Regions from separate parts of the Burkholderia sp. APQ4-4ca genome, predicted to be linked through region 1. Evidence: riboswitches for the same ligand, from Rfam matches in the RefSeq annotation. Region 1 holds a riboswitch; the other holds the start of a gene.
The links. A riboswitch is a leader RNA that binds a small molecule or an ion and turns the genes downstream of it on or off. The one in region 1 is predicted to bind cobalamin.
Positions count from the first base shown of each region.

Region 2: linked by a shared signal. The riboswitch ahead of AC3IFE_RS10480 (FecCD family ABC transporter permease) and the one ahead of cobG (precorrin-3B synthase) in region 1 are both predicted to bind cobalamin.

Region 1 covers NZ_JBYQCG010000059.1:200,209-212,695, reverse strand. Annotated here, with positions in the region: gene AC3IFE_RS02765 (cobalt-precorrin-5B (C(1))-methyltransferase) at 1-787, opposite strand, end outside; gene cbiE (precorrin-6y C5,15-methyltransferase (decarboxylating) subunit CbiE) at 787-2,058, opposite strand; gene AC3IFE_RS02755 (hypothetical protein) at 2,182-2,523, opposite strand; cobalamin riboswitch at 2,625-2,815, shown strand; gene cobG (precorrin-3B synthase) at 2,923-4,284, shown strand; gene AC3IFE_RS02745 (precorrin-8X methylmutase) at 4,277-4,903, shown strand; gene AC3IFE_RS02740 (precorrin-2 C(20)-methyltransferase) at 4,900-5,634, shown strand; gene cobJ (precorrin-3B C(17)-methyltransferase) at 5,631-7,352, shown strand; gene AC3IFE_RS02730 (chitinase) at 7,717-9,072, shown strand; gene AC3IFE_RS02725 (IclR family transcriptional regulator) at 9,175-9,924, opposite strand; gene AC3IFE_RS02720 (acyl-CoA dehydrogenase family protein) at 9,985-11,151, opposite strand; gene AC3IFE_RS02715 (CitMHS family transporter) at 11,294-12,487, opposite strand, start outside.
Region 2 covers NZ_JBYQCG010000086.1:1,207-7,586, forward strand. Annotated here, with positions in the region: partial or broken gene AC3IFE_RS10445 (LysR family transcriptional regulator) at 1-218, shown strand, start outside; gene lgt (prolipoprotein diacylglyceryl transferase) at 308-1,204, shown strand; gene AC3IFE_RS10455 (SIMPL domain-containing protein) at 1,342-2,082, opposite strand; gene AC3IFE_RS10460 (EVE domain-containing protein) at 2,265-2,726, opposite strand; RNA gene ssrS (6S RNA) at 2,797-2,978, opposite strand; gene AC3IFE_RS10470 (cell division protein ZapA) at 3,060-3,374, opposite strand; gene AC3IFE_RS10475 (ATPase) at 3,371-3,721, opposite strand; cobalamin riboswitch at 3,876-4,124, shown strand; gene AC3IFE_RS10480 (FecCD family ABC transporter permease) at 4,283-5,281, shown strand; gene AC3IFE_RS10485 (ABC transporter ATP-binding protein) at 5,278-6,096, shown strand; gene cobT (nicotinate-nucleotide--dimethylbenzimidazole phosphoribosyltransferase) at 6,158-6,380, shown strand, end outside.

The sequences.
Region 1 (12,487 bases):
CGAAGCCGCCGCACATCGACAGGCGCGCGACCGGCGCGCGCCGCAGGTGCTTGAGCACCGCGCCCGCGAAATCGCCCATCTCGATCAGCGCCATGTCGGGCAGACGGTAGTGCGCGCGCATCGCATCCTCGCTCGCGTTGCCCGTGCAGGCGGCGATGTGCGCGATGCCGTTCGCCCGCGCGACGTCGATACCCTGATGAATCGACGCGATATAGGCCGAACACGAAAACGGCCGCACGATGCCGGTCGTGCCGAGGATCGACAGCCCGCCGACGATACCCAGGCGCGGGTTCATCGTCTTCAGCGCGAGCGCCTCGCCGCCTTCGACGCCGATCGTCACGTCGAAACCGCCCGTGTAACCGTGTTCGGCGGCGAGCGCTTCCAGGTGCGTGGTCATCATCTGGCGCGGCACCGGGTTGATCGCCGGTTCGCCGACCGGCAGCGTGAGCCCCGCGCGCGTGACCGTGCCGACGCCCGGCCCCGCATGAAAACGCACGCCGGACGCCGCCGCGAGCGCGACGCGCGCGAAGACCAGCGCGCCGTGCGTGACGTCCGGATCGTCGCCGGCATCCTTGATCGTGCCGGCTTCAGCGCCCTCAGCCGTGGCGCGGCAGAATTCGAGCCGCATCATCACGCGTTGCCCCTTCGGCAGCACGATCTCGACCGCGTCGTCCGCGTGGCCCGCGAGCAGCAGACGCGCCGCCGCGAGCGACGTCGCGGTCGCGCAGCTGCCGGTCGTGTAGCCGAAGCGCAGCGGCGCGGGCTGTTCGGGGGTTTCGTCGCGCATCACGCGTCCATTGGGTTCGACGGATTCGACATATTCGACGAGCCGGCCGCGTCGGCTGCGTCTGTCGTGTCGGGTTTGCGCACGTCGTACAGCGTGACCGGCAGCGGTTGCCGCCACGTGTCGAAACGGCCGAGCGGTTCGGCGTGCGCGAGCGACACGCGCGTGAGCGTGCCGCCGTGCGCATCGCGCCACGCGGCGAGCGCCATCTCGCCTTGCAGCGTCACCGCGTTCGCGACCAGCCGCCCACCGGGTTTCAGCGACGCCCAGCACGTGTCGAGCACGCCGGGCGCCGTCGCGCCGCCGCCGACGAAGATCGCGTCGGGCGCGGCGAGCCCCGCGAGCGCATCGGGCGCACGGCCTGAAACGAGTTGCAGGCCCGGCACGCCGAGCGTATCGCGGTTGTGTTCGATGAAGCGCTGCCGTTCCGCATGCGCTTCGATTGCGATCGCCTGGCAGGATGGATGCGCGCGCATCCATTCGATGCCGATCGAGCCGCTGCCGGCGCCGACGTCCCACAGCAATTCGCCGGCCGCGGGCGCGAGGCGACCGAGCGTCATCGCGCGCAGGTCGCGCTTGGTGAGCTGGCCGTCGTGGCGGTACGCGTCGTCGGGCAGCCCGGGCGTGAGCGCGCGGCGCGGTGCGTCGGGGCTCGCCCGACAGTCGAGCGCGACGAGATTGAGCGCGGCGGTTTCGTCGATGTTCCAGTCTTGCGCGAGGCCGTCGATCCGCCGCTCGAGCGGGCCGCCCAGATGTTCGAATACGCTGATGCGCGTCGGCCCGAAGCCGCGGGCGGCGAGTTCGGCGGCGACCGCGGCCGGCGTGCGGCCGTCGGCGCTCAACACGAACAGGCGCCGGCCCGGCAGCAGGTGGCGGGCCAGCGTCGCGAGCGGACGCCCAACGAGCGAGACCGCACCGACGTCCTGCAGCGCCCAGCCCAGGCGTGCGGCCGCGAGCGACAGCGACGACGGCGCCGGCAGGACGCGCCATTCGTCCGGGGAAAGCTCGCGGGCGAGCGTCGCGCCAACGCCGAACAGCATCGGGTCGCCGCTCGCGAGCACGCACACGGGCGCGCCGCGGCGCGCGAGCAGCCCCGACAGGTCGAACGGCGACGGCCATGCTTCGCGCGCGGCGCGCAGCCGCGCGGGCAGCATGTCGAGATGCCGTTTCGCGCCAACCACATGCGTCGCGTCGAGCAACGCGCGCCGCGCGTGGCGCCCGAGCCCCGCGTAACCGTCGTCGCCGATGCCCACTACCGTCAGCCACGCCGTCATGCACCCTTCCCCATCGTTCGATTTCATACCGTGTGTAGCGATGCGCAGCCGCCGAGCTGCCGCGCATCGATCCGTTTCCGTGCCGCGGCATTGGCGCCACGGACGATGCCGCCACGCTCCTGGTCAGCCGCGCGGCGTGCCGCCGATCCACATCACCATCGCCAGATACAGTCCGGCGATCGCCGCGACCAGCAGCCAGCCGAGCAGTAGCCATGCGAGCGGTCGCACGCCGCCTTTCCTGAACAGGTAGGTTCCACCTGCCGCGATCGGCGCCGCGAGGCCGGCGAGCCCGACATTCTTCGGCCATTCGGCGGACGGCGCAAACGGAATCAGCATGCCCGCGAGCATCATCCATGCGGGGAGGCCCAGCAAGGCCAGTGCGATTCCGATGCCGAACAGCTCCGTCCTGCCGAGTTTCATCATCGCGGATACCGGCGTCGCGCCGATCGAATGTCGAGCCGCCAATCGTACCATCCGCGCAACCGCACGCCGGTCGTCACAGCCATGCTGCGACACCGTTGCAGCGCACACCGCCGATGCAGGATCGCCGCGAAAATCGGGTATCCTACGGCCGTTCGTTCGCCGGTGCCCTTCGGGGCCGAAGAGGGAACACAGGGCGCACCGCGCGCCGCTGTGGCTGCCCCCGCAACTGTAGACAGCGAGCCGATCTCCCCCTCATGCCACTGGTTTCACCGGGAAGGCCGGGAGGAGGCGCCGACCTGTCAGCCAGGAGACCTGCCGGCCAGAAAGTGCGTGCGTGCCAGTCGGCGTCGGGCGGGGTGTACCGATGCGTTGGCCGCGGCGCCACACTGTTCCGGTATCCCGTTGAGTTCCGCCCCCGATTCGATTCCTGCGTCGCCCGTCGTGCGCCCGTCGGCTTGCCCGGGGCTCGTGCGCGTGGTCGCGGCCGCCGACGGCGGGCTGTGCCGGATCAAGTTGCCGGGCGGCCGGCTCGACGCGCGCCAGGCGCGCGCGATCGCCGCCGCCGCGCGCCGGTACGGCTCCGGCGAGATCGATGCGACCAATCGCGCGAATCTCCAGTTGCGCGGCATTCGCGACGGCGCGGCCGATGCGCTCGCGCGCGCGCTGCTCGATGCGGGGCTCGGCCCGCGTACGAGCGCCGACAATACCGCCGTCGATGCGGCCGCGCTCGCGGCGAGCGACGACGTCCGCAACGTGTTGCTCAGCCCGCTCGCCGGGCACGACCCGGCCGCGCTCGTCGATAGCCGTGCGCTCGCCGTGCCGCTGCTCGACATGCTCGCGAGCGAGCCGCGCCGCGGCGAACTGTCGCCGAAATTCTCGATCCAGCTCGACGGCGGCGAAGCGGTCGCGGCGCTCGATCATCCGCACGACATCTGGCTCGCCGCGTGGCGTCGCGGCGACGGCGCGGTACGTCTCGCGGCGGGGCTGGCCGGCTGTCCGCCGGTGGCGCACCACGACCGGCCCGCGTCGGTCGACGTGTCGATCGATCAAGGCGTCGCACTGGTTCGCGCGCTGTTGCTCGCGTTCCTCGATCTCGCGCCGGCCGACGTCGCGCGGATGCGCGCGCTGCTGTCGACGTGCGGCGAACCCGCCCTGCTCGAGCGCGCGCAACGCTACCTGCCCTTCCCGCTCGCGGCCGATCCGACGCTCGCCGGCTGGCGACGCACGCGTGCCGACCCCGCGTCGCGTTTCGGCGCATACCCGTCGCGCGACGCGGCGCGCTGCAGCGTCGGCGCGCAATTCGCGCTCGGGCGGCTCGACGCGGCGCAACTGGAGCGGCTCGCCGCGCTGGCCGAAGCCGACGGCGACGGCACGCTGTCGATGACGCCGTGGCAAGGGGTGTTCATGCACGGCGTGCCGAACGAGCGTGCGGCGGCGACGCGCGAAGCCCTCGCGTCGCTCGGCCTCGTGTGCGCGGCGTCCGACCCGCTGGCGACCCTCGTTGCCTGCACCGGCAGCGCGGGCTGCGCGAAAGCGCGCGCCGACACGAAACACGACGCGCGCGTGCTTGCCGCGCGCATCGGCCATCCGCTCGACGTGCATCTGACCGGTTGCGAACGCCACTGCGCGCTGCCGCACGCTGCCACGCATACGCTCGTCGCGGTGGCGCCCCAACACTACGACCTTTATCGGCGCGACGCGGCCGCGGGCCTCGGCGCCCCGCTCGCGCGCCGTCTGACGATTGACCAGGCCGCGGTCCGACTCATGGACGCGCGGCGCAGCCAGGACACCACCGATGCTTGACTACATTCGCGACGGGCAGGAAATCTACCGCCAGTCGTTCGCGACGATCCGCGCCGAGGCCGACCTGTCGCAGGTGCCGCCCGATCTCGAGAAACTCGCGGTACGCGTGATCCACGCGAGCGGGATGGTCGACGTCGTGTACGACCTGCGTTTTTCCGTCGGCGCCGGCACGGCCGGCCGCGCGGCGCTCGCGGCCGGCGCGCCGATCCTGTGCGACGCGAGAATGGTCGCCGAAGGCATCACGCGCGCGCGGCTGCCCGCGGCCAACCGCGTGATCTGCACGCTCGGCGAGCCGGAGGTGCCCGACCTCGCGCAACGCGTCGGCAACACGCGTTCGGCCGCCGCGCTCGAACTGTGGCGTCCGCATCTCGCGGGCAGCGTCGTCGTGATCGGCAACGCGCCGACCGCGCTGTTCCACCTGCTCGACATGATCGATGCCGGCGCGCCGCGCCCCGCGCTGATCCTCGGTTTCCCGGTCGGCTTCATCGGCGCGGCCGAATCGAAGGCGGCGCTCGACGCCGACAGCCGCGGCGTGCCGTACGTCACGCTGCTCGGCCGGCGCGGCGGCAGCGCGATGGCCGCCGCCGCGGTGAATGCGCTCGCGACGGAGGTCGAATGACGCGCGTGCGTGGGCGGCTGTTCGGCGTCGGGGTCGGCCCCGGCGATCCCGAGTTGATGACGATCAAGGCGCTGCGCGTGCTGCAGGCGGCGCCGGTGGTCGCGTATTTCGTCGCGAAGGGCAAGAAAGGCAACGCGTACGGCATCGTCGAGGCGCACCTGCTCGACGGGCAGACGCAACTGCCGCTCGTCTACCCGGTGACGACCGAGGCACTGCCGCCGCCGCTGTGCTACGAGACGGTGATCGCCGATTTCTACGACACCGCGGCCGAGATCGTCGCCGCGCACCTCGATGCAGGCCGCGACGTCGCGGTGATCTGCGAAGGCGACCCGTTCTTCTATGGCTCGTACATGTACCTGCACGACCGCCTCGCGCCGCGCTACGAGACCGAGGTGATCCCGGGCGTGTGCGCGATGCTCGGCGGCACGGCCGTGCTCGGCCAGCCGCTCGTCTATCGCAACCAGAGCCTGTCGGTGCTGTCGGGCGTGCTGCCCGAGCACGAACTGCGCGAGCGGCTCGCGCGGGCCGACGCGGCCGTCGTGATGAAGCTCGGCCGCAACTTCGACAAGGTGCGGCGCGTGCTCGACGCACTCGGGCTCGCGAAGCGCGCGCTGTACGTCGAGCGCGCGACGATGGCGAACCAGCGCATCGTGCCGCTCGACGAAGTCGATCCGATAGCGTCGCCGTATTTCTCGCTGCTCGTCGTGCCGGGGGAAAAATGGCAAGGATGACGACGCCGCCCGCGATCGTGATACTCGGCGCGGGCGCGCTCGATACCGCGCGACGTATCCAGGCGCGTTACCCGGGCGCGCGCGTGCACGGTCTCGCGTCGCGCGTCAACGCCGACGTGCCGTTCGACGAACTCGGCGTGCATCTGCATGAACTCTATGCGCGCGGCTCGCCGATCGTCGCGCTGTGCGCGGCCGGCATCGTGATCCGCTGCCTCGCGCCGGCGCTCGCCGACAAGGGCGTCGAGCCGCCGGTGCTCGCGGTCGCGGAGGACGGCTCGGCCGTCGTGCCGCTGCTCGGCGGGCTGACGGGCGTCAACGTGATCGCGCGCGAAATCGCCGAATGCGTGGGCGTCGCGCCGGCGATCACGACGAGCGGCGAACTGCGCTTCGGCGCGTGCGTGCTCAATCCGCCGGAAGGCTATGCGCTCGCCGATCTCGCGCAGGGCAAGCGCTTCGTGTCCGACCTGCTCGCGGGCGCGTCGCCGCGCCTCGACGGCGCCGCGCCGTGGCTCGACGACGTCGCGCTGCCGCGCGATGCCGCGGCCGCACACGCGATTCGCGTGACGCCCGATGCGTGGCGCGGCGCGCACGACGAACTCGTGATTCATCCGCGCAGCGTGGTGGTCGGCGTCGCGGCGGATGCCGTGCATGCGGACGAAGCGCTGGCCGCGCGCATCGCAGCCTCGCTCGACGCCCAGGGCCTCGCACGGCTGGCGCTCGCGGCCATCGTCGCGCCCGCGTCGGCGATCGGCGAACCCGCGCTGGAAGAAGCGGCGCACACGCTCGACGTGCCGCTGCGTTTCGTCGATGACGATAGCGATCCCGATCGCGACACGCCCGCGGACGCCGCCACGCTGCTCGGCCGCGCATTACGCGTCGCCCACACACTGCGTGAAGCATCGAACGGCCTCGCGTGCGCAATCGCATCCCATCCGGTCGATCCGGCCACGCTCGGCCGCGCGCGCGGCCGCCTGACGGTACTCGGCCTCGGTCCAGGCGGCGCCGCCTGGCTCACGCCGGCCGCGCGCGCCGCGCTCGCGGACGCGACCGACATCCTCGGCTATACGACCTACGTGAACATGGCCGGCCCGTTTCGAGCGGACCAGCGCGTGCACGGCACCGACAATCGCGAGGAAATGCAGCGCGCGCGCCATGCGTTCGAACTGGCGGCCGAGGGCCGGTGCGTCGCGGTCGTGTCGTCGGGCGACCCCGGCGTGTTCGCGATGGCGGCGGCCGTGCTCGAAGCGCTCGATGAAGCCCGCAACCCGCACTGGGCCGCGGTCGACCTGCGCGTGGAGCCCGGCATCTCGGCGTCGCTCGCGACGGCCGCGCAGGCCGGCGCGCCGCTCGGCCACGATTTCTGCGCGATCTCGCTGTCGGACAACCTGAAGCCGTGGGACGTGATCGAAACGCGTCTGCGGCACGCGGCGCAAGCCGATCTCGTGATGGCGTTCTACAACCCGATCTCGCGCGCGCGGCCGTGGCAGCTCGACCGGGCGCTCGACATCGTGCGCGCGCATCGCGCGGCCGAGACGGTGGTCGTGCTCGGCCGCGACATCGGCCGGCCGGGCGCGACGCTTTCGACGACGACCCTCGGCGCGCTGCGCGGCGACCAGGTCGACATGCGCACGATGGTGATCGTCGGCTCGTCGACCACGCGGCGCTTCGCGATCGGCAACGCACGCGAATGGGTCTATACGCCGCGCTGGTATCGCTGAACGCCGCTGCGCCCGCCGGTTGCGCATACCTACCGCATCCGACGGCATTCGCACGAATGTGAACGCACAGGCGTGCGAGCGAGCCGTTCATCGACATGCCGGCGCGTCGCCGGTTCGCTGGAACCGGTCCATCCGCGCGGCGTCGTGCGATCGATCGGAAAAAATGCCCTCCGCGCGTTTCGATATTCGACCGAATCGGCAAGTTCGTTACGTATCGAGAATCGAATAACAAAAAGAAGAACACCTAAGTTTCCTATTCGACGCGAATCCTCCAAGATAGGCACGCCGCCGGCGGGACACGTGCTTTTCCCGCCGGCGACGATACGCAGGCCAGCGTATCCCTCTTCCACTTGGAGAACACAGAATGAACAACAATGTGTTGCCGCGTTTCATTCCGCGTGCGTTTGCCGCGGGTTGTCTGCTCGCGATGGCGAGCGTGTCGCAAGGTGCCGGCGTCTATGCGCCCTTTGTCGACGTGACGCTTTATCCCACGCCGCTGGTCGACCAGATCGGCGTGCGCCAGGGCATCCAGCAGTTCACGCTCGCGTTCGTGGTCGCGGGCAACGGCTGCGTGCCGTCGTGGGGCGGCGTGCAGCCGATCGGCAACGGCGCGAGCGGCGGCCTGCTGACCGCGCTGTCCACGTCGATCGCCAGCTACCGCGCGAAAGGCGGCGAAGTCGCCGTGTCGTTCGGCGGCGCGAACGGCACGCCGCTGATGCAGGCGTGCTCGACGGTTCCCGCGCTGAAGACCGCGTACCAGACGGTGATCGACACGTACGGCCTCACGCATGTCGACTTCGACATCGAGGGCGCGTCGCAGCAGGACACGGCGGCGGTCGCGCGCAACTTCCAGGCGGTCGCGCAACTGCAGGCCGACTACGCGGCGAAGGGCAAGCCGCTGCACGTGACGCTGACGCTGCCGACGATGCCGACCGGGCTCACGCAGGACGGCGTGAACGTCGTCAACGCGGCCATCGCGAACAAGGCCACGTTCGACGCGGTCAACGTGATGGCGATGGATTACGGCCCCGCGAACATCGACATGGGCGCCGCCGCGATCAGCGCCGCGCAGGCGCTCTATTCGCAGCTCGACACCGCGTTCAAATCCGCCGGCCAGCCGAAGACCAACGCGCAGCTGTGGCAGATGGTCGGCGTCACGCCGATGATCGGCGTCAACGACGTGCAGGGTGAAACCTTCACGCTCGCGAATGCGCAGACCGTGCTGAACGCGGCCGTCGCGAACGGCTACGGTTTCTTCGGCAACTGGTCGGTCGGCCGCGATCAGGCGTGCCCGTCCGGCGGCACGTATGCGTCGCCGACCTGCTCGGGCGTCGCGCAGCAGCCGTACGCGTTCGCGACGATCTTCAAGAAGCTCGACGGCAAGTGGGGCGCGGGCGTCACGCAGGACCCGAACTACGGCGGCGGCTCGGACGGCGGCACGCCGCAGCCGGGCGCACCGTGGGCGGCCGGCCAGGTCTATACGGCCGGCGCGACGGTCACCTACCAGGGCACGACGTATCAGGCGCAGTGGTGGACGCAGGGCGACGTGCCCGGCCAGGCGGCCGTATGGAAGCCGATCAACGGCGGCACGCCCACGTGGTCGGCGACGACCGCCTATCAGGGCGGCACGTGCGTGACGTATCAGGGCGCGAAGTATTGCGCGAAATGGTGGACGCAGGGCGACAACCCGAGCGCGGGCGGCGTGTGGGTGAAGTCGTGACGGTGCGACGCGCTCGCGCGTGACGCGCGGCGGGGCGTTGCCGGCGTGGCGGGACCGCACGCCGGCGACGGCCCTCTGCCGGCGCCGGCGCGCGCCGCCGCCCTACCCGCGCGCGTGTTCGGCCAGCAGCCGCGCCTTCGCGTCGACGAGCAGCGCCGCATGCGTGTCGCGATGCTGGCGGATCCGCTCGGTCGGCCCGACGACCGACAGCCCGTACCAGTCGCCGTCGAGCGTCAGCGCGACCGCGATCGCGATCGCCGACAGCTCGGGCGCGCTCTCGCCGAAGTTCTCCGCCCAGCCGAGTTCGCGAAACCGCGCGGCCTGCGCGACGAGCGCCGGGAGATCAACCACCGTCGCATCGGTAAAGCGTTCGAACGGCAGTTGCGCGCCGAGCGCCTGCTGCGCGTCGCTCGCGAGTTCCGCGAAGATCGCCTTGCCGATCGAGTTCGCGTGCAGCGGCCGCAGCTCGCCCGGCTGGCGCGTATAGCGGATCGCCTGCTCCGATTCGACGACGTCGAGATACGTGACCGACGCGCCCTGGATCTTGCCGAGCACGGCCGTTTCGCGGCTCGCGTCGCGCAGCGCGACGAGGTGCGGATGCACGATGTCGACGACCGGATCGGTCGCATCGATCGCGGCGGCGACCGTCTGCAGGCGCCGCGTCGGGTAGTAGCCGCCGCGCTTGCGCACTTCGTACAGGTAGCCGCGGCTTACGAGCGTGCGCGCCATCGCGAGGCAGCTCGACGCCGGTACATTGAGCAGGCGCGCGAGTTCGGTGAGCGGCAGCGGCCGCCGTTCGGCGGCGAACAGCTCGAACAGGTCGAGCGTGCGGGCAACGAGTTTGACGTCCATGACGAGCGCTTGATTCGGAACGGGAAACCGCGCGCCGGGCGGCCTGCCGGGGCGGTACGGTCAGTACGACTTCGGCAGCCCGAGCACCTTCTCCGCGATGTAGCACAGGATCAGTTGCGGGCTCACGGGCGCGAGCCTCGGAATCATACACTCGCGCAGATAGCGCTCGACGTGATATTCCTTCGCGTACCCCATCCCGCCGTGCGTCGCGATCGCCGTCTGGCACGCCTGGAACGCGGCTTCCGCGCCGAGGTATTTCGCGGCGTTCGCCTCCGCGCCGCACGACTGCCCCGCGTCGTAGCGCGTCGCGGCCTTCATCACCATCAGCCACGCGGCCTGGAGCTGCATCCACGCCTGCGCGAGCGGATGCTGGATCGACTGGTTCTGCCCGATCGGCCGGCCGAACACCACGCGCTCGCACGCATATTGCGTCGCGCGGCGCAGCGCGGCCTGCCCGAGGCCGATCGCCTCGGCCGCGATCAGGATCCGTTCGGGGTTCAACCCGTGCAGCAGATAGCGGAAACCGTCGCCTTCGTTGCCGATCAGGTCGTCGCGCGACACGCGCAGGTTGTCGATGAACAGCATGTTCGAATCGACCGCCTTGCGGCCCATCTTGTCGATTTCGCGCACCTCGATGCGGGTACGATCGAGGTCGGTATAGAACAGGCTCAGCCCGTCGGTCGGCTTCGCGACCTGGTCGAGCGGCGTCGTGCGCGCGATGATCAGCATCTTGTTCGCCACCTGCGCGGTCGAGATCCAGATCTTGCGCCCGCTCAGCACGTAGTGATCGCCGTCGCGGCACGCCTGCGTGCTCAGGTGCGTGGTGTCGAGGCCCGCGTCGGGTTCGGTCACCGCGAAGCACGCCTTGTCGCGCCCCGCGATCAGCGGCGGCAGGAAGCGCGCCTTCTGCGCGTCGTTGCCGAACACCTGCACCGGGTTCAGCCCGAAGATGTTCATGTGGACGGCCGACGCGCCCGACAGGCCGGCGCCCGACGCGCTGATCGCGCGCATCATCAGCGCGGCCTCGGTCATCCCGAGCCCGGCGCCGCCGTAGGCCGGGTCCATCGCGATGCCGAGCCAGCCGGCCTCGGCGAGCGCCGCGTGGAAATCGGCCGGAAACCCGCCCGCGCGATCGCGTTCGAGCCAGTAGTCGTCGCCGAAGCGCGCGCAGATTTTCTCGATCGCGCTTTCGATCGCGCGCTGGTCGTCGGTCAGGTCGAACTGCATGGATTGCTCTCCCGGAAAAAGCCGAGCGGCCGCGCCGCTCTCAAGAAAATGCCAGGGGGCGCCAGGGTTTCCGCTTCGAACGATGGTCCTGCGCGGGATTGCGCGCCGGAAGCATCGGCACGAAGCGGCAGGTCCCGGGCGCTCACAACGGAAACACGCCCACGATCACCGCGGCGAAGACCATCAGCACGGTGGCGGCCAACAGGAACGGAATGGTGAATTTCTGGTGCTCGGCGAGCTCGACGCCGGTCAGGCCGACGATCAGGAACGTCGCGGGCGTGAGCGGGCTCACCGGAAAGCCCGTCGTCATCTGGCCGAGCAGCGCGGCCTGCGCCATCTGGATCGGCGGCACGCCGAGCAGCTTGCCGCTCTCCGCGAGCACCGGCAGCACGCCGAAGTAGAACGAATCGGGATCGAACAGCAGGCTGAGCGGCATCGACAGCAGCCCGAGCACGAACGGCATGTGGCGCGCATGCTCGACGGGCACGTGCGCGACGACGACTTCGGCCATCGCCTTCAGCATCCCGGTGCCGGACATGATGCCGGTGAACGCGCCGGCCGCGAGGAGCACGCTCGCCATCATCAGCGCGGCCTTCGCATGCGCGTCGATCCGCTCGCGCTGCGCGTGGACGTCCGGATAGTTGATCACCAGCGCGGCGACCGTGCCGAGCATGAACATCACCATCGGGTCGACGATGCCCGACACCAGCGTGACGAGCACGACCAGCGTCAGTGCGACGTTGATCCCGAAGCGTCCCGGCCGGCGCAATGCGCGTTCGGCGTCGGTCAGCTCGCGCGGCGCGATCGCGAGCGCGGCCGCGCCGGCACGGTCGAGCCCGAGCCGTTTCGCCTCGCGCACGCCGAGCACCCACGCGGTGCCGAACACGAACGCGAGCCCGACGATCTGCACCGGAATCATCGGCGTGAAGATCGCCGAACCGGGAATGTGCAGTGCGGCCGATGCGCGCAGCATCGGCCCGACCCACGGCAGGAAGTTGACGCCGGCCGCCATCGATGCGACGCACGCGAGGATGCGGCGATCCATTCCGAGCCGCGTGTAGAGCGGCATCATCGCGGGCAGCGTGACGAGAAACGTGACCGCGCCCGAGCCGTCGAGATGGATCAGCAGCGCGAGCAGCGCCGAGCCCATCACGATGCGCGGCGGATGGCAGCCGATCACGCGCAGCACGCCCGCGATGATCGGATCGAGCATCCCCGCATCGGTGAGGATCCCGAAAAACAGAATCGCAAAAACGAACATCCCGGCGATCGGGCCGATGTTCTGTACGCCGTGCACGATGAACTTGCCGGTCTGCAGCCCGAAACCGGCCGCGAG
Region 2 (6,380 bases), on a different contig from region 1:
TCCAGATGCAGACGATCGTCAGCCTCGTGTCGGCCGGCATGGGCGTCGCACGGGTGCCGCAATCGCTGCGTAACCTGCGGCGCACCGGCGTGGTCTACCGGCCGCTGGCCGGTCACGCGCCGGTCGTCGAGACGGGCCTCGCGTGGCGCACCGGCGACGTGAGTCCCGTGCTCGTCAGCTTCATCGACGTCGTGCGTGCGCACGGTCCGGCCGCGTGACGTGAACGATGGCGCGCGGGCGCCGTCCAATGCGCGGTCCTGCATCTGTGCGATGGCCGTACCGTATTCGAAAACTTCTTCGCTAACCCATGATCATTCACCCGAATTTCGACCCCGTTGCGATCCATCTCGGGCCGCTGGCCGTGCGCTGGTACGGTCTCATGTATCTCGTCGGCTTCATCGCGGCGATCGTCGTCGGTCGCATCCGCCTGAAGCTGCCGCACGTCGCCGCGCAGGGCTGGACCGCAAAGGACATCGACGACATGATGTTCTACGGCGTGCTCGGCACCGTGCTCGGCGGCCGGTTCGGCTACGTGCTGTTCTACAAGGCCGATTTCTATTTCTCGCATCCGCTCGACGTGTTCAAGGTGTGGGAAGGCGGCATGTCGTTTCACGGCGGCTTCCTCGGCGTGACGCTCGCGATGGTGCTGTTCGCGTGGCAGCGCAAGCGGCACTGGCTGCAGGTCACCGATTTCGTCGCGCCGATGGTGCCGACGGGGCTCGCGGCCGGGCGGCTCGGCAATTTCATCAACGGCGAGCTGTGGGGCCGCGTGACCGATCCGACGGCGCCGTGGGCGATGCTGTTCCCCGGCGCGATGCGCGACGACGCGGCATGGCTGCCGAAACATCCCGAGCTTGTCGAGAAGTGGCATCTCGCCGACGTGTTCATGCAATACCAGATGCTGCCGCGCCATCCTTCGCAGCTCTATGAAATCGCGCTCGAGGGGATCGCGCTGTTCTTCGTGCTGTTCCTGTTCGCGCGCAAGCCGCGGCCGATGGGCGCGATATCCGCGCTGTTCCTGATCGGTTATGGCCTCGCGCGTTTCACGGTCGAGTTCGCGCGCGAGCCCGACGACTTCCTCGGCCTGCTCGCGCTTGGCCTGTCGATGGGGCAGTGGCTGTCGCTGCCGATGATCGTCGCGGGTATCGCGCTGATGGTGTGGGCGTATCGCCGCCGCGCGGCGAACGCGAATGCGGCTGCTTGAAGTGGACGCATGAGGTGGCCGCATGACGCGGTATCGATGCACGCGCGATCGGCGTGCGCATCGGCTACCCGGATGCACATGAAAAACGCCGGCCCGAGGGCCGGCGTTTTGCGTTTCCGACAACGGCGCGATGCGCGTTACTTCATCTGCACGGAGCCGTTGACGGTGACCGACACGGTGGCCTTGCCGCCTTCGACCGCGATCGGCGCGCTCATCTTCGCGCTGTCCATCGGCGCCGCGGCCATCGCCATCATGCGCGGGTACGGCTGCACGTTGCGGCCGCTGCCGACGTTCACGTCGCGGATCGTGTAGCTGTTGTAGCCGAACGCCTTCGCGGCTTCGTCCGCGCGGGCGCGGAACGACTTGATCGCTTCGGTCGTGAGCTTCTGCTCGGCCGTGCGCTGGGCTTCCGGCGACAGCGAGAACTCGACGTTCGCGACTTGCATCAGGTTCGACAACTGGCCTGCCAGCTTCGATGCCGCGGCGAAATCGCGCGATTCGAGCGCGACTTCGGTGCGGCCGCGCCATGCGGAGATCTTGCCGTCGCGATCGGTGCTCGGATACACCGAGAACGCGCCCGTGTGCGCGGTGACGCCCGACACGCCCTTCGCCTGCGACAGCGCCGCATCCGCGCGCTGGTTCAACTGCGCGGTGAGACTGCCCGGGTCCTTGGCCTGCTGCTCGTAGAACAGCGTGATGTGGATGATGTCCTGCGGCACGTCGGCGCTGGCCTGCGACGAAAGCGACAGCACGCCGGCCGGCTCCGGAAAGTGCGGGTTCGCGGCCTGGGCGTGCGCGGCGGGCGACGCGAGCGTCAGCGCGACGGGAACGGCGGCGGCGAGGGCGAGCGACAGCGCGAGAGCGGATTTCTTGGTCATTGTTGGACTCCTTGTGCGAGGGCGCGCACGCGGATCACGCGTGCGCGACGCGGGCGTACCGCGCGACGAAAAAAACGACAGCCGGCCCGATCGGCCGACAGCGGTTGCTTAGGCCGCGCGAAAGCATCGCGAGTTCCGTGACGGCCGTGCGTACTGACCAGATTTGACGTTTTGGCCGGTGCCTACTTCATCAACTTTTCGGTGATGAACCGCCATTCCGCGCGCGTGACGGGCGTGATCGACAGCCGGTTGCCGCGGGCGAGCACGCGCATGTCGGCGAGCTCGTCGTGCTCGCGCAGCGAGGCGAGCGGTACGAGCGGCGACCTCTTCACGAAGCGCACGTCGACGAGCAGCCAGCGTGGCGCTTCCTGTGTCGATTTCGGGTCGTAATAGGGGCTTTTCGGATCGAACTGCGTGGGATCGGGGTAGGGCGTGGACGACACTTCGGCGAGACCCGCGATGCCCGGTTCGGGGCAGCTCGAGTGATAGAACAGCACGCCGTCGCCGATCTTCATCGTGTCGCGCATGAAATTGCGCGCCTGATAGTTGCGCACGCCGGTCCACGGCAGCGAACGCTGCGGTGCGTTGGCGAGATCGTCGATGCTTGCTTCGTCCGGTTCGGACTTCATCAGCCAGTATTGCATGGTCGTGATCGACGCAAAAAGAGGCTGCTACAAAAGAAAACGGCACCGGGAGTTGCCCGATGCCGTTGGATAGGCCCCCGCCTTGGCCGCTAGGCCGGCATCCTGAACCTGAGGTTCAGAATTGGTCGCAGTTAGCAGCACTTCGGGTACATCAGACAGAGTGACGCGCGCGCCCGTGCTACAAATTTCCGCAACCGTGCACATGGCATTGGTTCAAGGAATATATGACCTTGGCGAACCAGGCAGGGAAGCTGACTGAACTGTGTTTCGATGCGCCAATTTGACCACCGTTGACCGTCGAGATCAAGCGGAATCGACGCATCGTTTGAAACGTTACTGCGTCTCGTGCTGTGCGAGCACCGCGCCGAGTTGTTCGTTCATCTGGTGCATTGTACGACGGATTTCTTCCGCCGGAAATGCTTCACCGTGCCGCACGCTCGTTTGCAACCGCAGCAATTCCGACGCGAGCGACAGCGCCGCCATCACCGCGATGCGATCGGTGCCGCGCACCGAGCTGTTCGAGCGGATTTTCGACATTTCGGCATCGACGCGCGCGACCGCTTCGAGCAGCGCCGCTTCGGTCTCGGCCGAACAGGCGAGCCGATAGGCCTGACCGAGAATCGAGACTTCGATCTGCTTGGTGCTCATGCATGTTCTCCGTGGCTGGCCGCATCATCGCCATCCGTGCGCGCTTGCGCATCGAGCAGGTCGAGCTGGTTGTCGGCTTGCTCCGCGCTCTTCGAGCGCGGCAGCTTTTCGAGAATCGCGTTCAGTTTTACCTGGGCGTCGTCGATCTTCGCCGACAACGTGTCGCGCTCGGCCGCGAGCGCATTGCGTTCGTCGCGCAGCTGCGCGAGTTCCGCGCGGACCGTGTCCGCTTCCGCGCGCAATTGCGCGACCTGCTCCTCGAGCGCGAGCCGTTCCGAGTGATAGCGCTTGTTCAGCGAAATCAGACGGCCAATATTTTGAGACAGGGTTTCGAGTTCGTTGAGCATTTGCTGCGTCCTCTAAAGACCCAGCATTTTAGCGCGGAATACCGCCCAATCCGACATCTGTAACGTTTCCAGTCGTAACACCCCTGCTTCTTGCCGCGAATCGGCGCTTCCCGCGCGAGTCCGGATGCTTCCTTGACGCTCGCGCGACCGGCTCCTAAACTGGCGCCGCCTCGGTGCTCGCGCGCAGGACGCGCGGTTAAACGGGAAGCAGGGTGCGGGCTCGAGGAGCACGCCAACCTGCGCTGCCCCCGCAACGGTAAGCGGCCGCGTCGCGTGACGCAGGCCGGCTCGGGCGCGTTTCGCGTGCAGGTCGCACGCGGGCGCGGGCCACTGCGCATCATTGCGCGGGAAGGCGAGCCGGACCGCCGCCAGCCCGGATACCGGCCGAGACGGGGAGCCCGCACGGGCTCCATGACGCGCGGCCTGCGGGGAAGCGGGGCGCGCAATGTTCACGGAACGTTCTTCGATGCCGACCCCAATCGTCCGCCACGCGCCCATGTCGCGCGCGGCCGGCTACCGCCAGCGGATGCGCCGCGCGTCGTGCGCGCGGCCGTGCGCGGCATGAACGCCGCGCGCGCCGGCGTCATCTGGGCCGCGCTGGGCGCCGTGGTCGCGCTGCTGTTCGTCGCGTCGCTGTCGATCGGCAGCGTGCCGATGTCGCCGTGGCAAGCACTCGCATCGCTCGTGCCGCACGGCGGCGACACCCTGTTCGCCGATATCGTGCGCACGCTGCGCCTGCCGCGCGCGCTCGCGGGTTTCGCGTGCGGCGCGCTGCTCGCGCTGGCCGGCGCGTTGTTGCAGGTGCTGCTGCGCAATCCGCTCGCGGAGCCGTACGTGCTGGGCGTGTCGGGCGGTGCGGCCGGTTTCGCGCTCGTCGCGATGATCGCGGGCGGCGCGTGGTGGCTCGTCGACGCATCCGCGTTCGCCGGTTCGCTCGTATCGGTCGCGCTGGTGCTCGGTCTCGCGAGGCGGGAGCTGTGGCGCGGCGAATCGCGCGACGCGTCGCCGCGGCTGCTGCTCACGGGCGTCGTGATCGCGGCGGGGTGGGGCGCGCTCGTCACGCTGTTGCTGTCGCTCGCGCCCGACGCGCGGTTGCGCGGCATCATCTTCTGGCTGACGGGCGACCTGAACGGCGCGACGGCGCCGTGGTTCGCGTGGGGCGCGCTGCTGCTGAGCGCAGGCGTCGCGTTGCCGGCCGCGCCGCAACTGAACGTGCTGCTGCGCGGCGACGCGAGCGCGCTCGCGCTCGGCGTGCCGGTCGCGCGCCTGCGCGTGCGGATCTATCTCGTCGCGTCGCTGGCCGCCGCGGCCGCGGTCACGACGGCCGGGACGATCGGTTTCGTCGGCCTCGTCGTGCCGCATGCGTTGCGGCTCGCGTTCGGCAACGACCAGCGGATGCTGCTGCCGGCCGCGATGCTCGCGGGCGGCGGCGGCGTGATGGCGGCCGACCTGCTCGCGCGCACCGCGATCGCGCCCGCGCAATTGCCGGTCGGCGTCATGACCGCGTTGATCGGCGTGCCGACGTTCCTGTGGATGCTGCTGAGGAGGCCGATGCGATGACGGGCGCCGCAGTACGGAATGCCGCCGCCGGCGACATGCGCTACATGGCCGTCGACCTGACGCTCAAGGCCGGCGCGCGCACGCTGCTCGACCACTTCACGCAGGTGTTCCGCCCCGGCGAGATCTGGTGCGTCGCCGGGCCGAACGGCGCGGGCAAGACGACGCTGCTCGCGACGCTCGCGGGACTGCAGCCGCCCGCCGCGGGACACGTCGAGATCGACGGCCGGCCGCTTGCCGCGTGGCGCCCCGAACACCTCGCGCAGCGCCGCGCACTGATGCCGCAGCAATTGCACGATGCGTTCAGCGCGACCGTGTTCGACACGGTGCTGCTCAGCCGCTTTCCGTATCTCGGCGGCTGGGGGTGGGAGCGCGACGGCGACCGCGCGGCCGCGCGCGATGCGCTCGCGACGTTCGACCTGAGCCTGCTCGCGTCGCGCGACGTGATGTCGCTGTCGGGCGGCGAGCGGCAGCGGGTCGCGCTGGCCGCGACGCTGTGCCAGGATGCGCCGTTGATGCTGCTCGACGAACCGCTCGCGCATCTCGACCTGCATCACCAGATCGACTGCCTGACGGCGCTGGCCGCCTGGCTCGCGGCAGGCCCGCGCACGGTGATGTTTTCGTGTCACGACCTGAATCTCGCACGGCGTTTCGCGACGCATGCGCTGTTGCTCGACGGCTGCGGCCATGCGTGGGCCGGCCTCGTGCACGACGTGCTGACGCCGGAGCGCGCGAGCGACGCGTTCGGCTATCCGCTCGTGCTGATCCGCGAGAACGGCCGCGATGCGCTGCTGCCGGCGTGGCCCGCGCGACAATGATCTTTCCCGTTCCGAATTTTCCGATGCGCGGCGCATGCCGCCCCCACCACACGGCTTCCCGATGACCATTTCGACCCAATTCCCGCCCGCGATCGCGCCGCTCGACGACGCGCTGCGCACGCGCCTGCAGCACGTGATCGACCACAAGACCAAGCCGCCCGGCAGCCTCGGCCAGCTCGAGGCGCTCGCGCTGCAGATCGGCCTGATCCAGCGCACCGAGCGGCCGGGCGTGCAGCGTCCCGTGACGATCGTGTTCGCGGGCGATCACGGGATCGCGGCCGAGG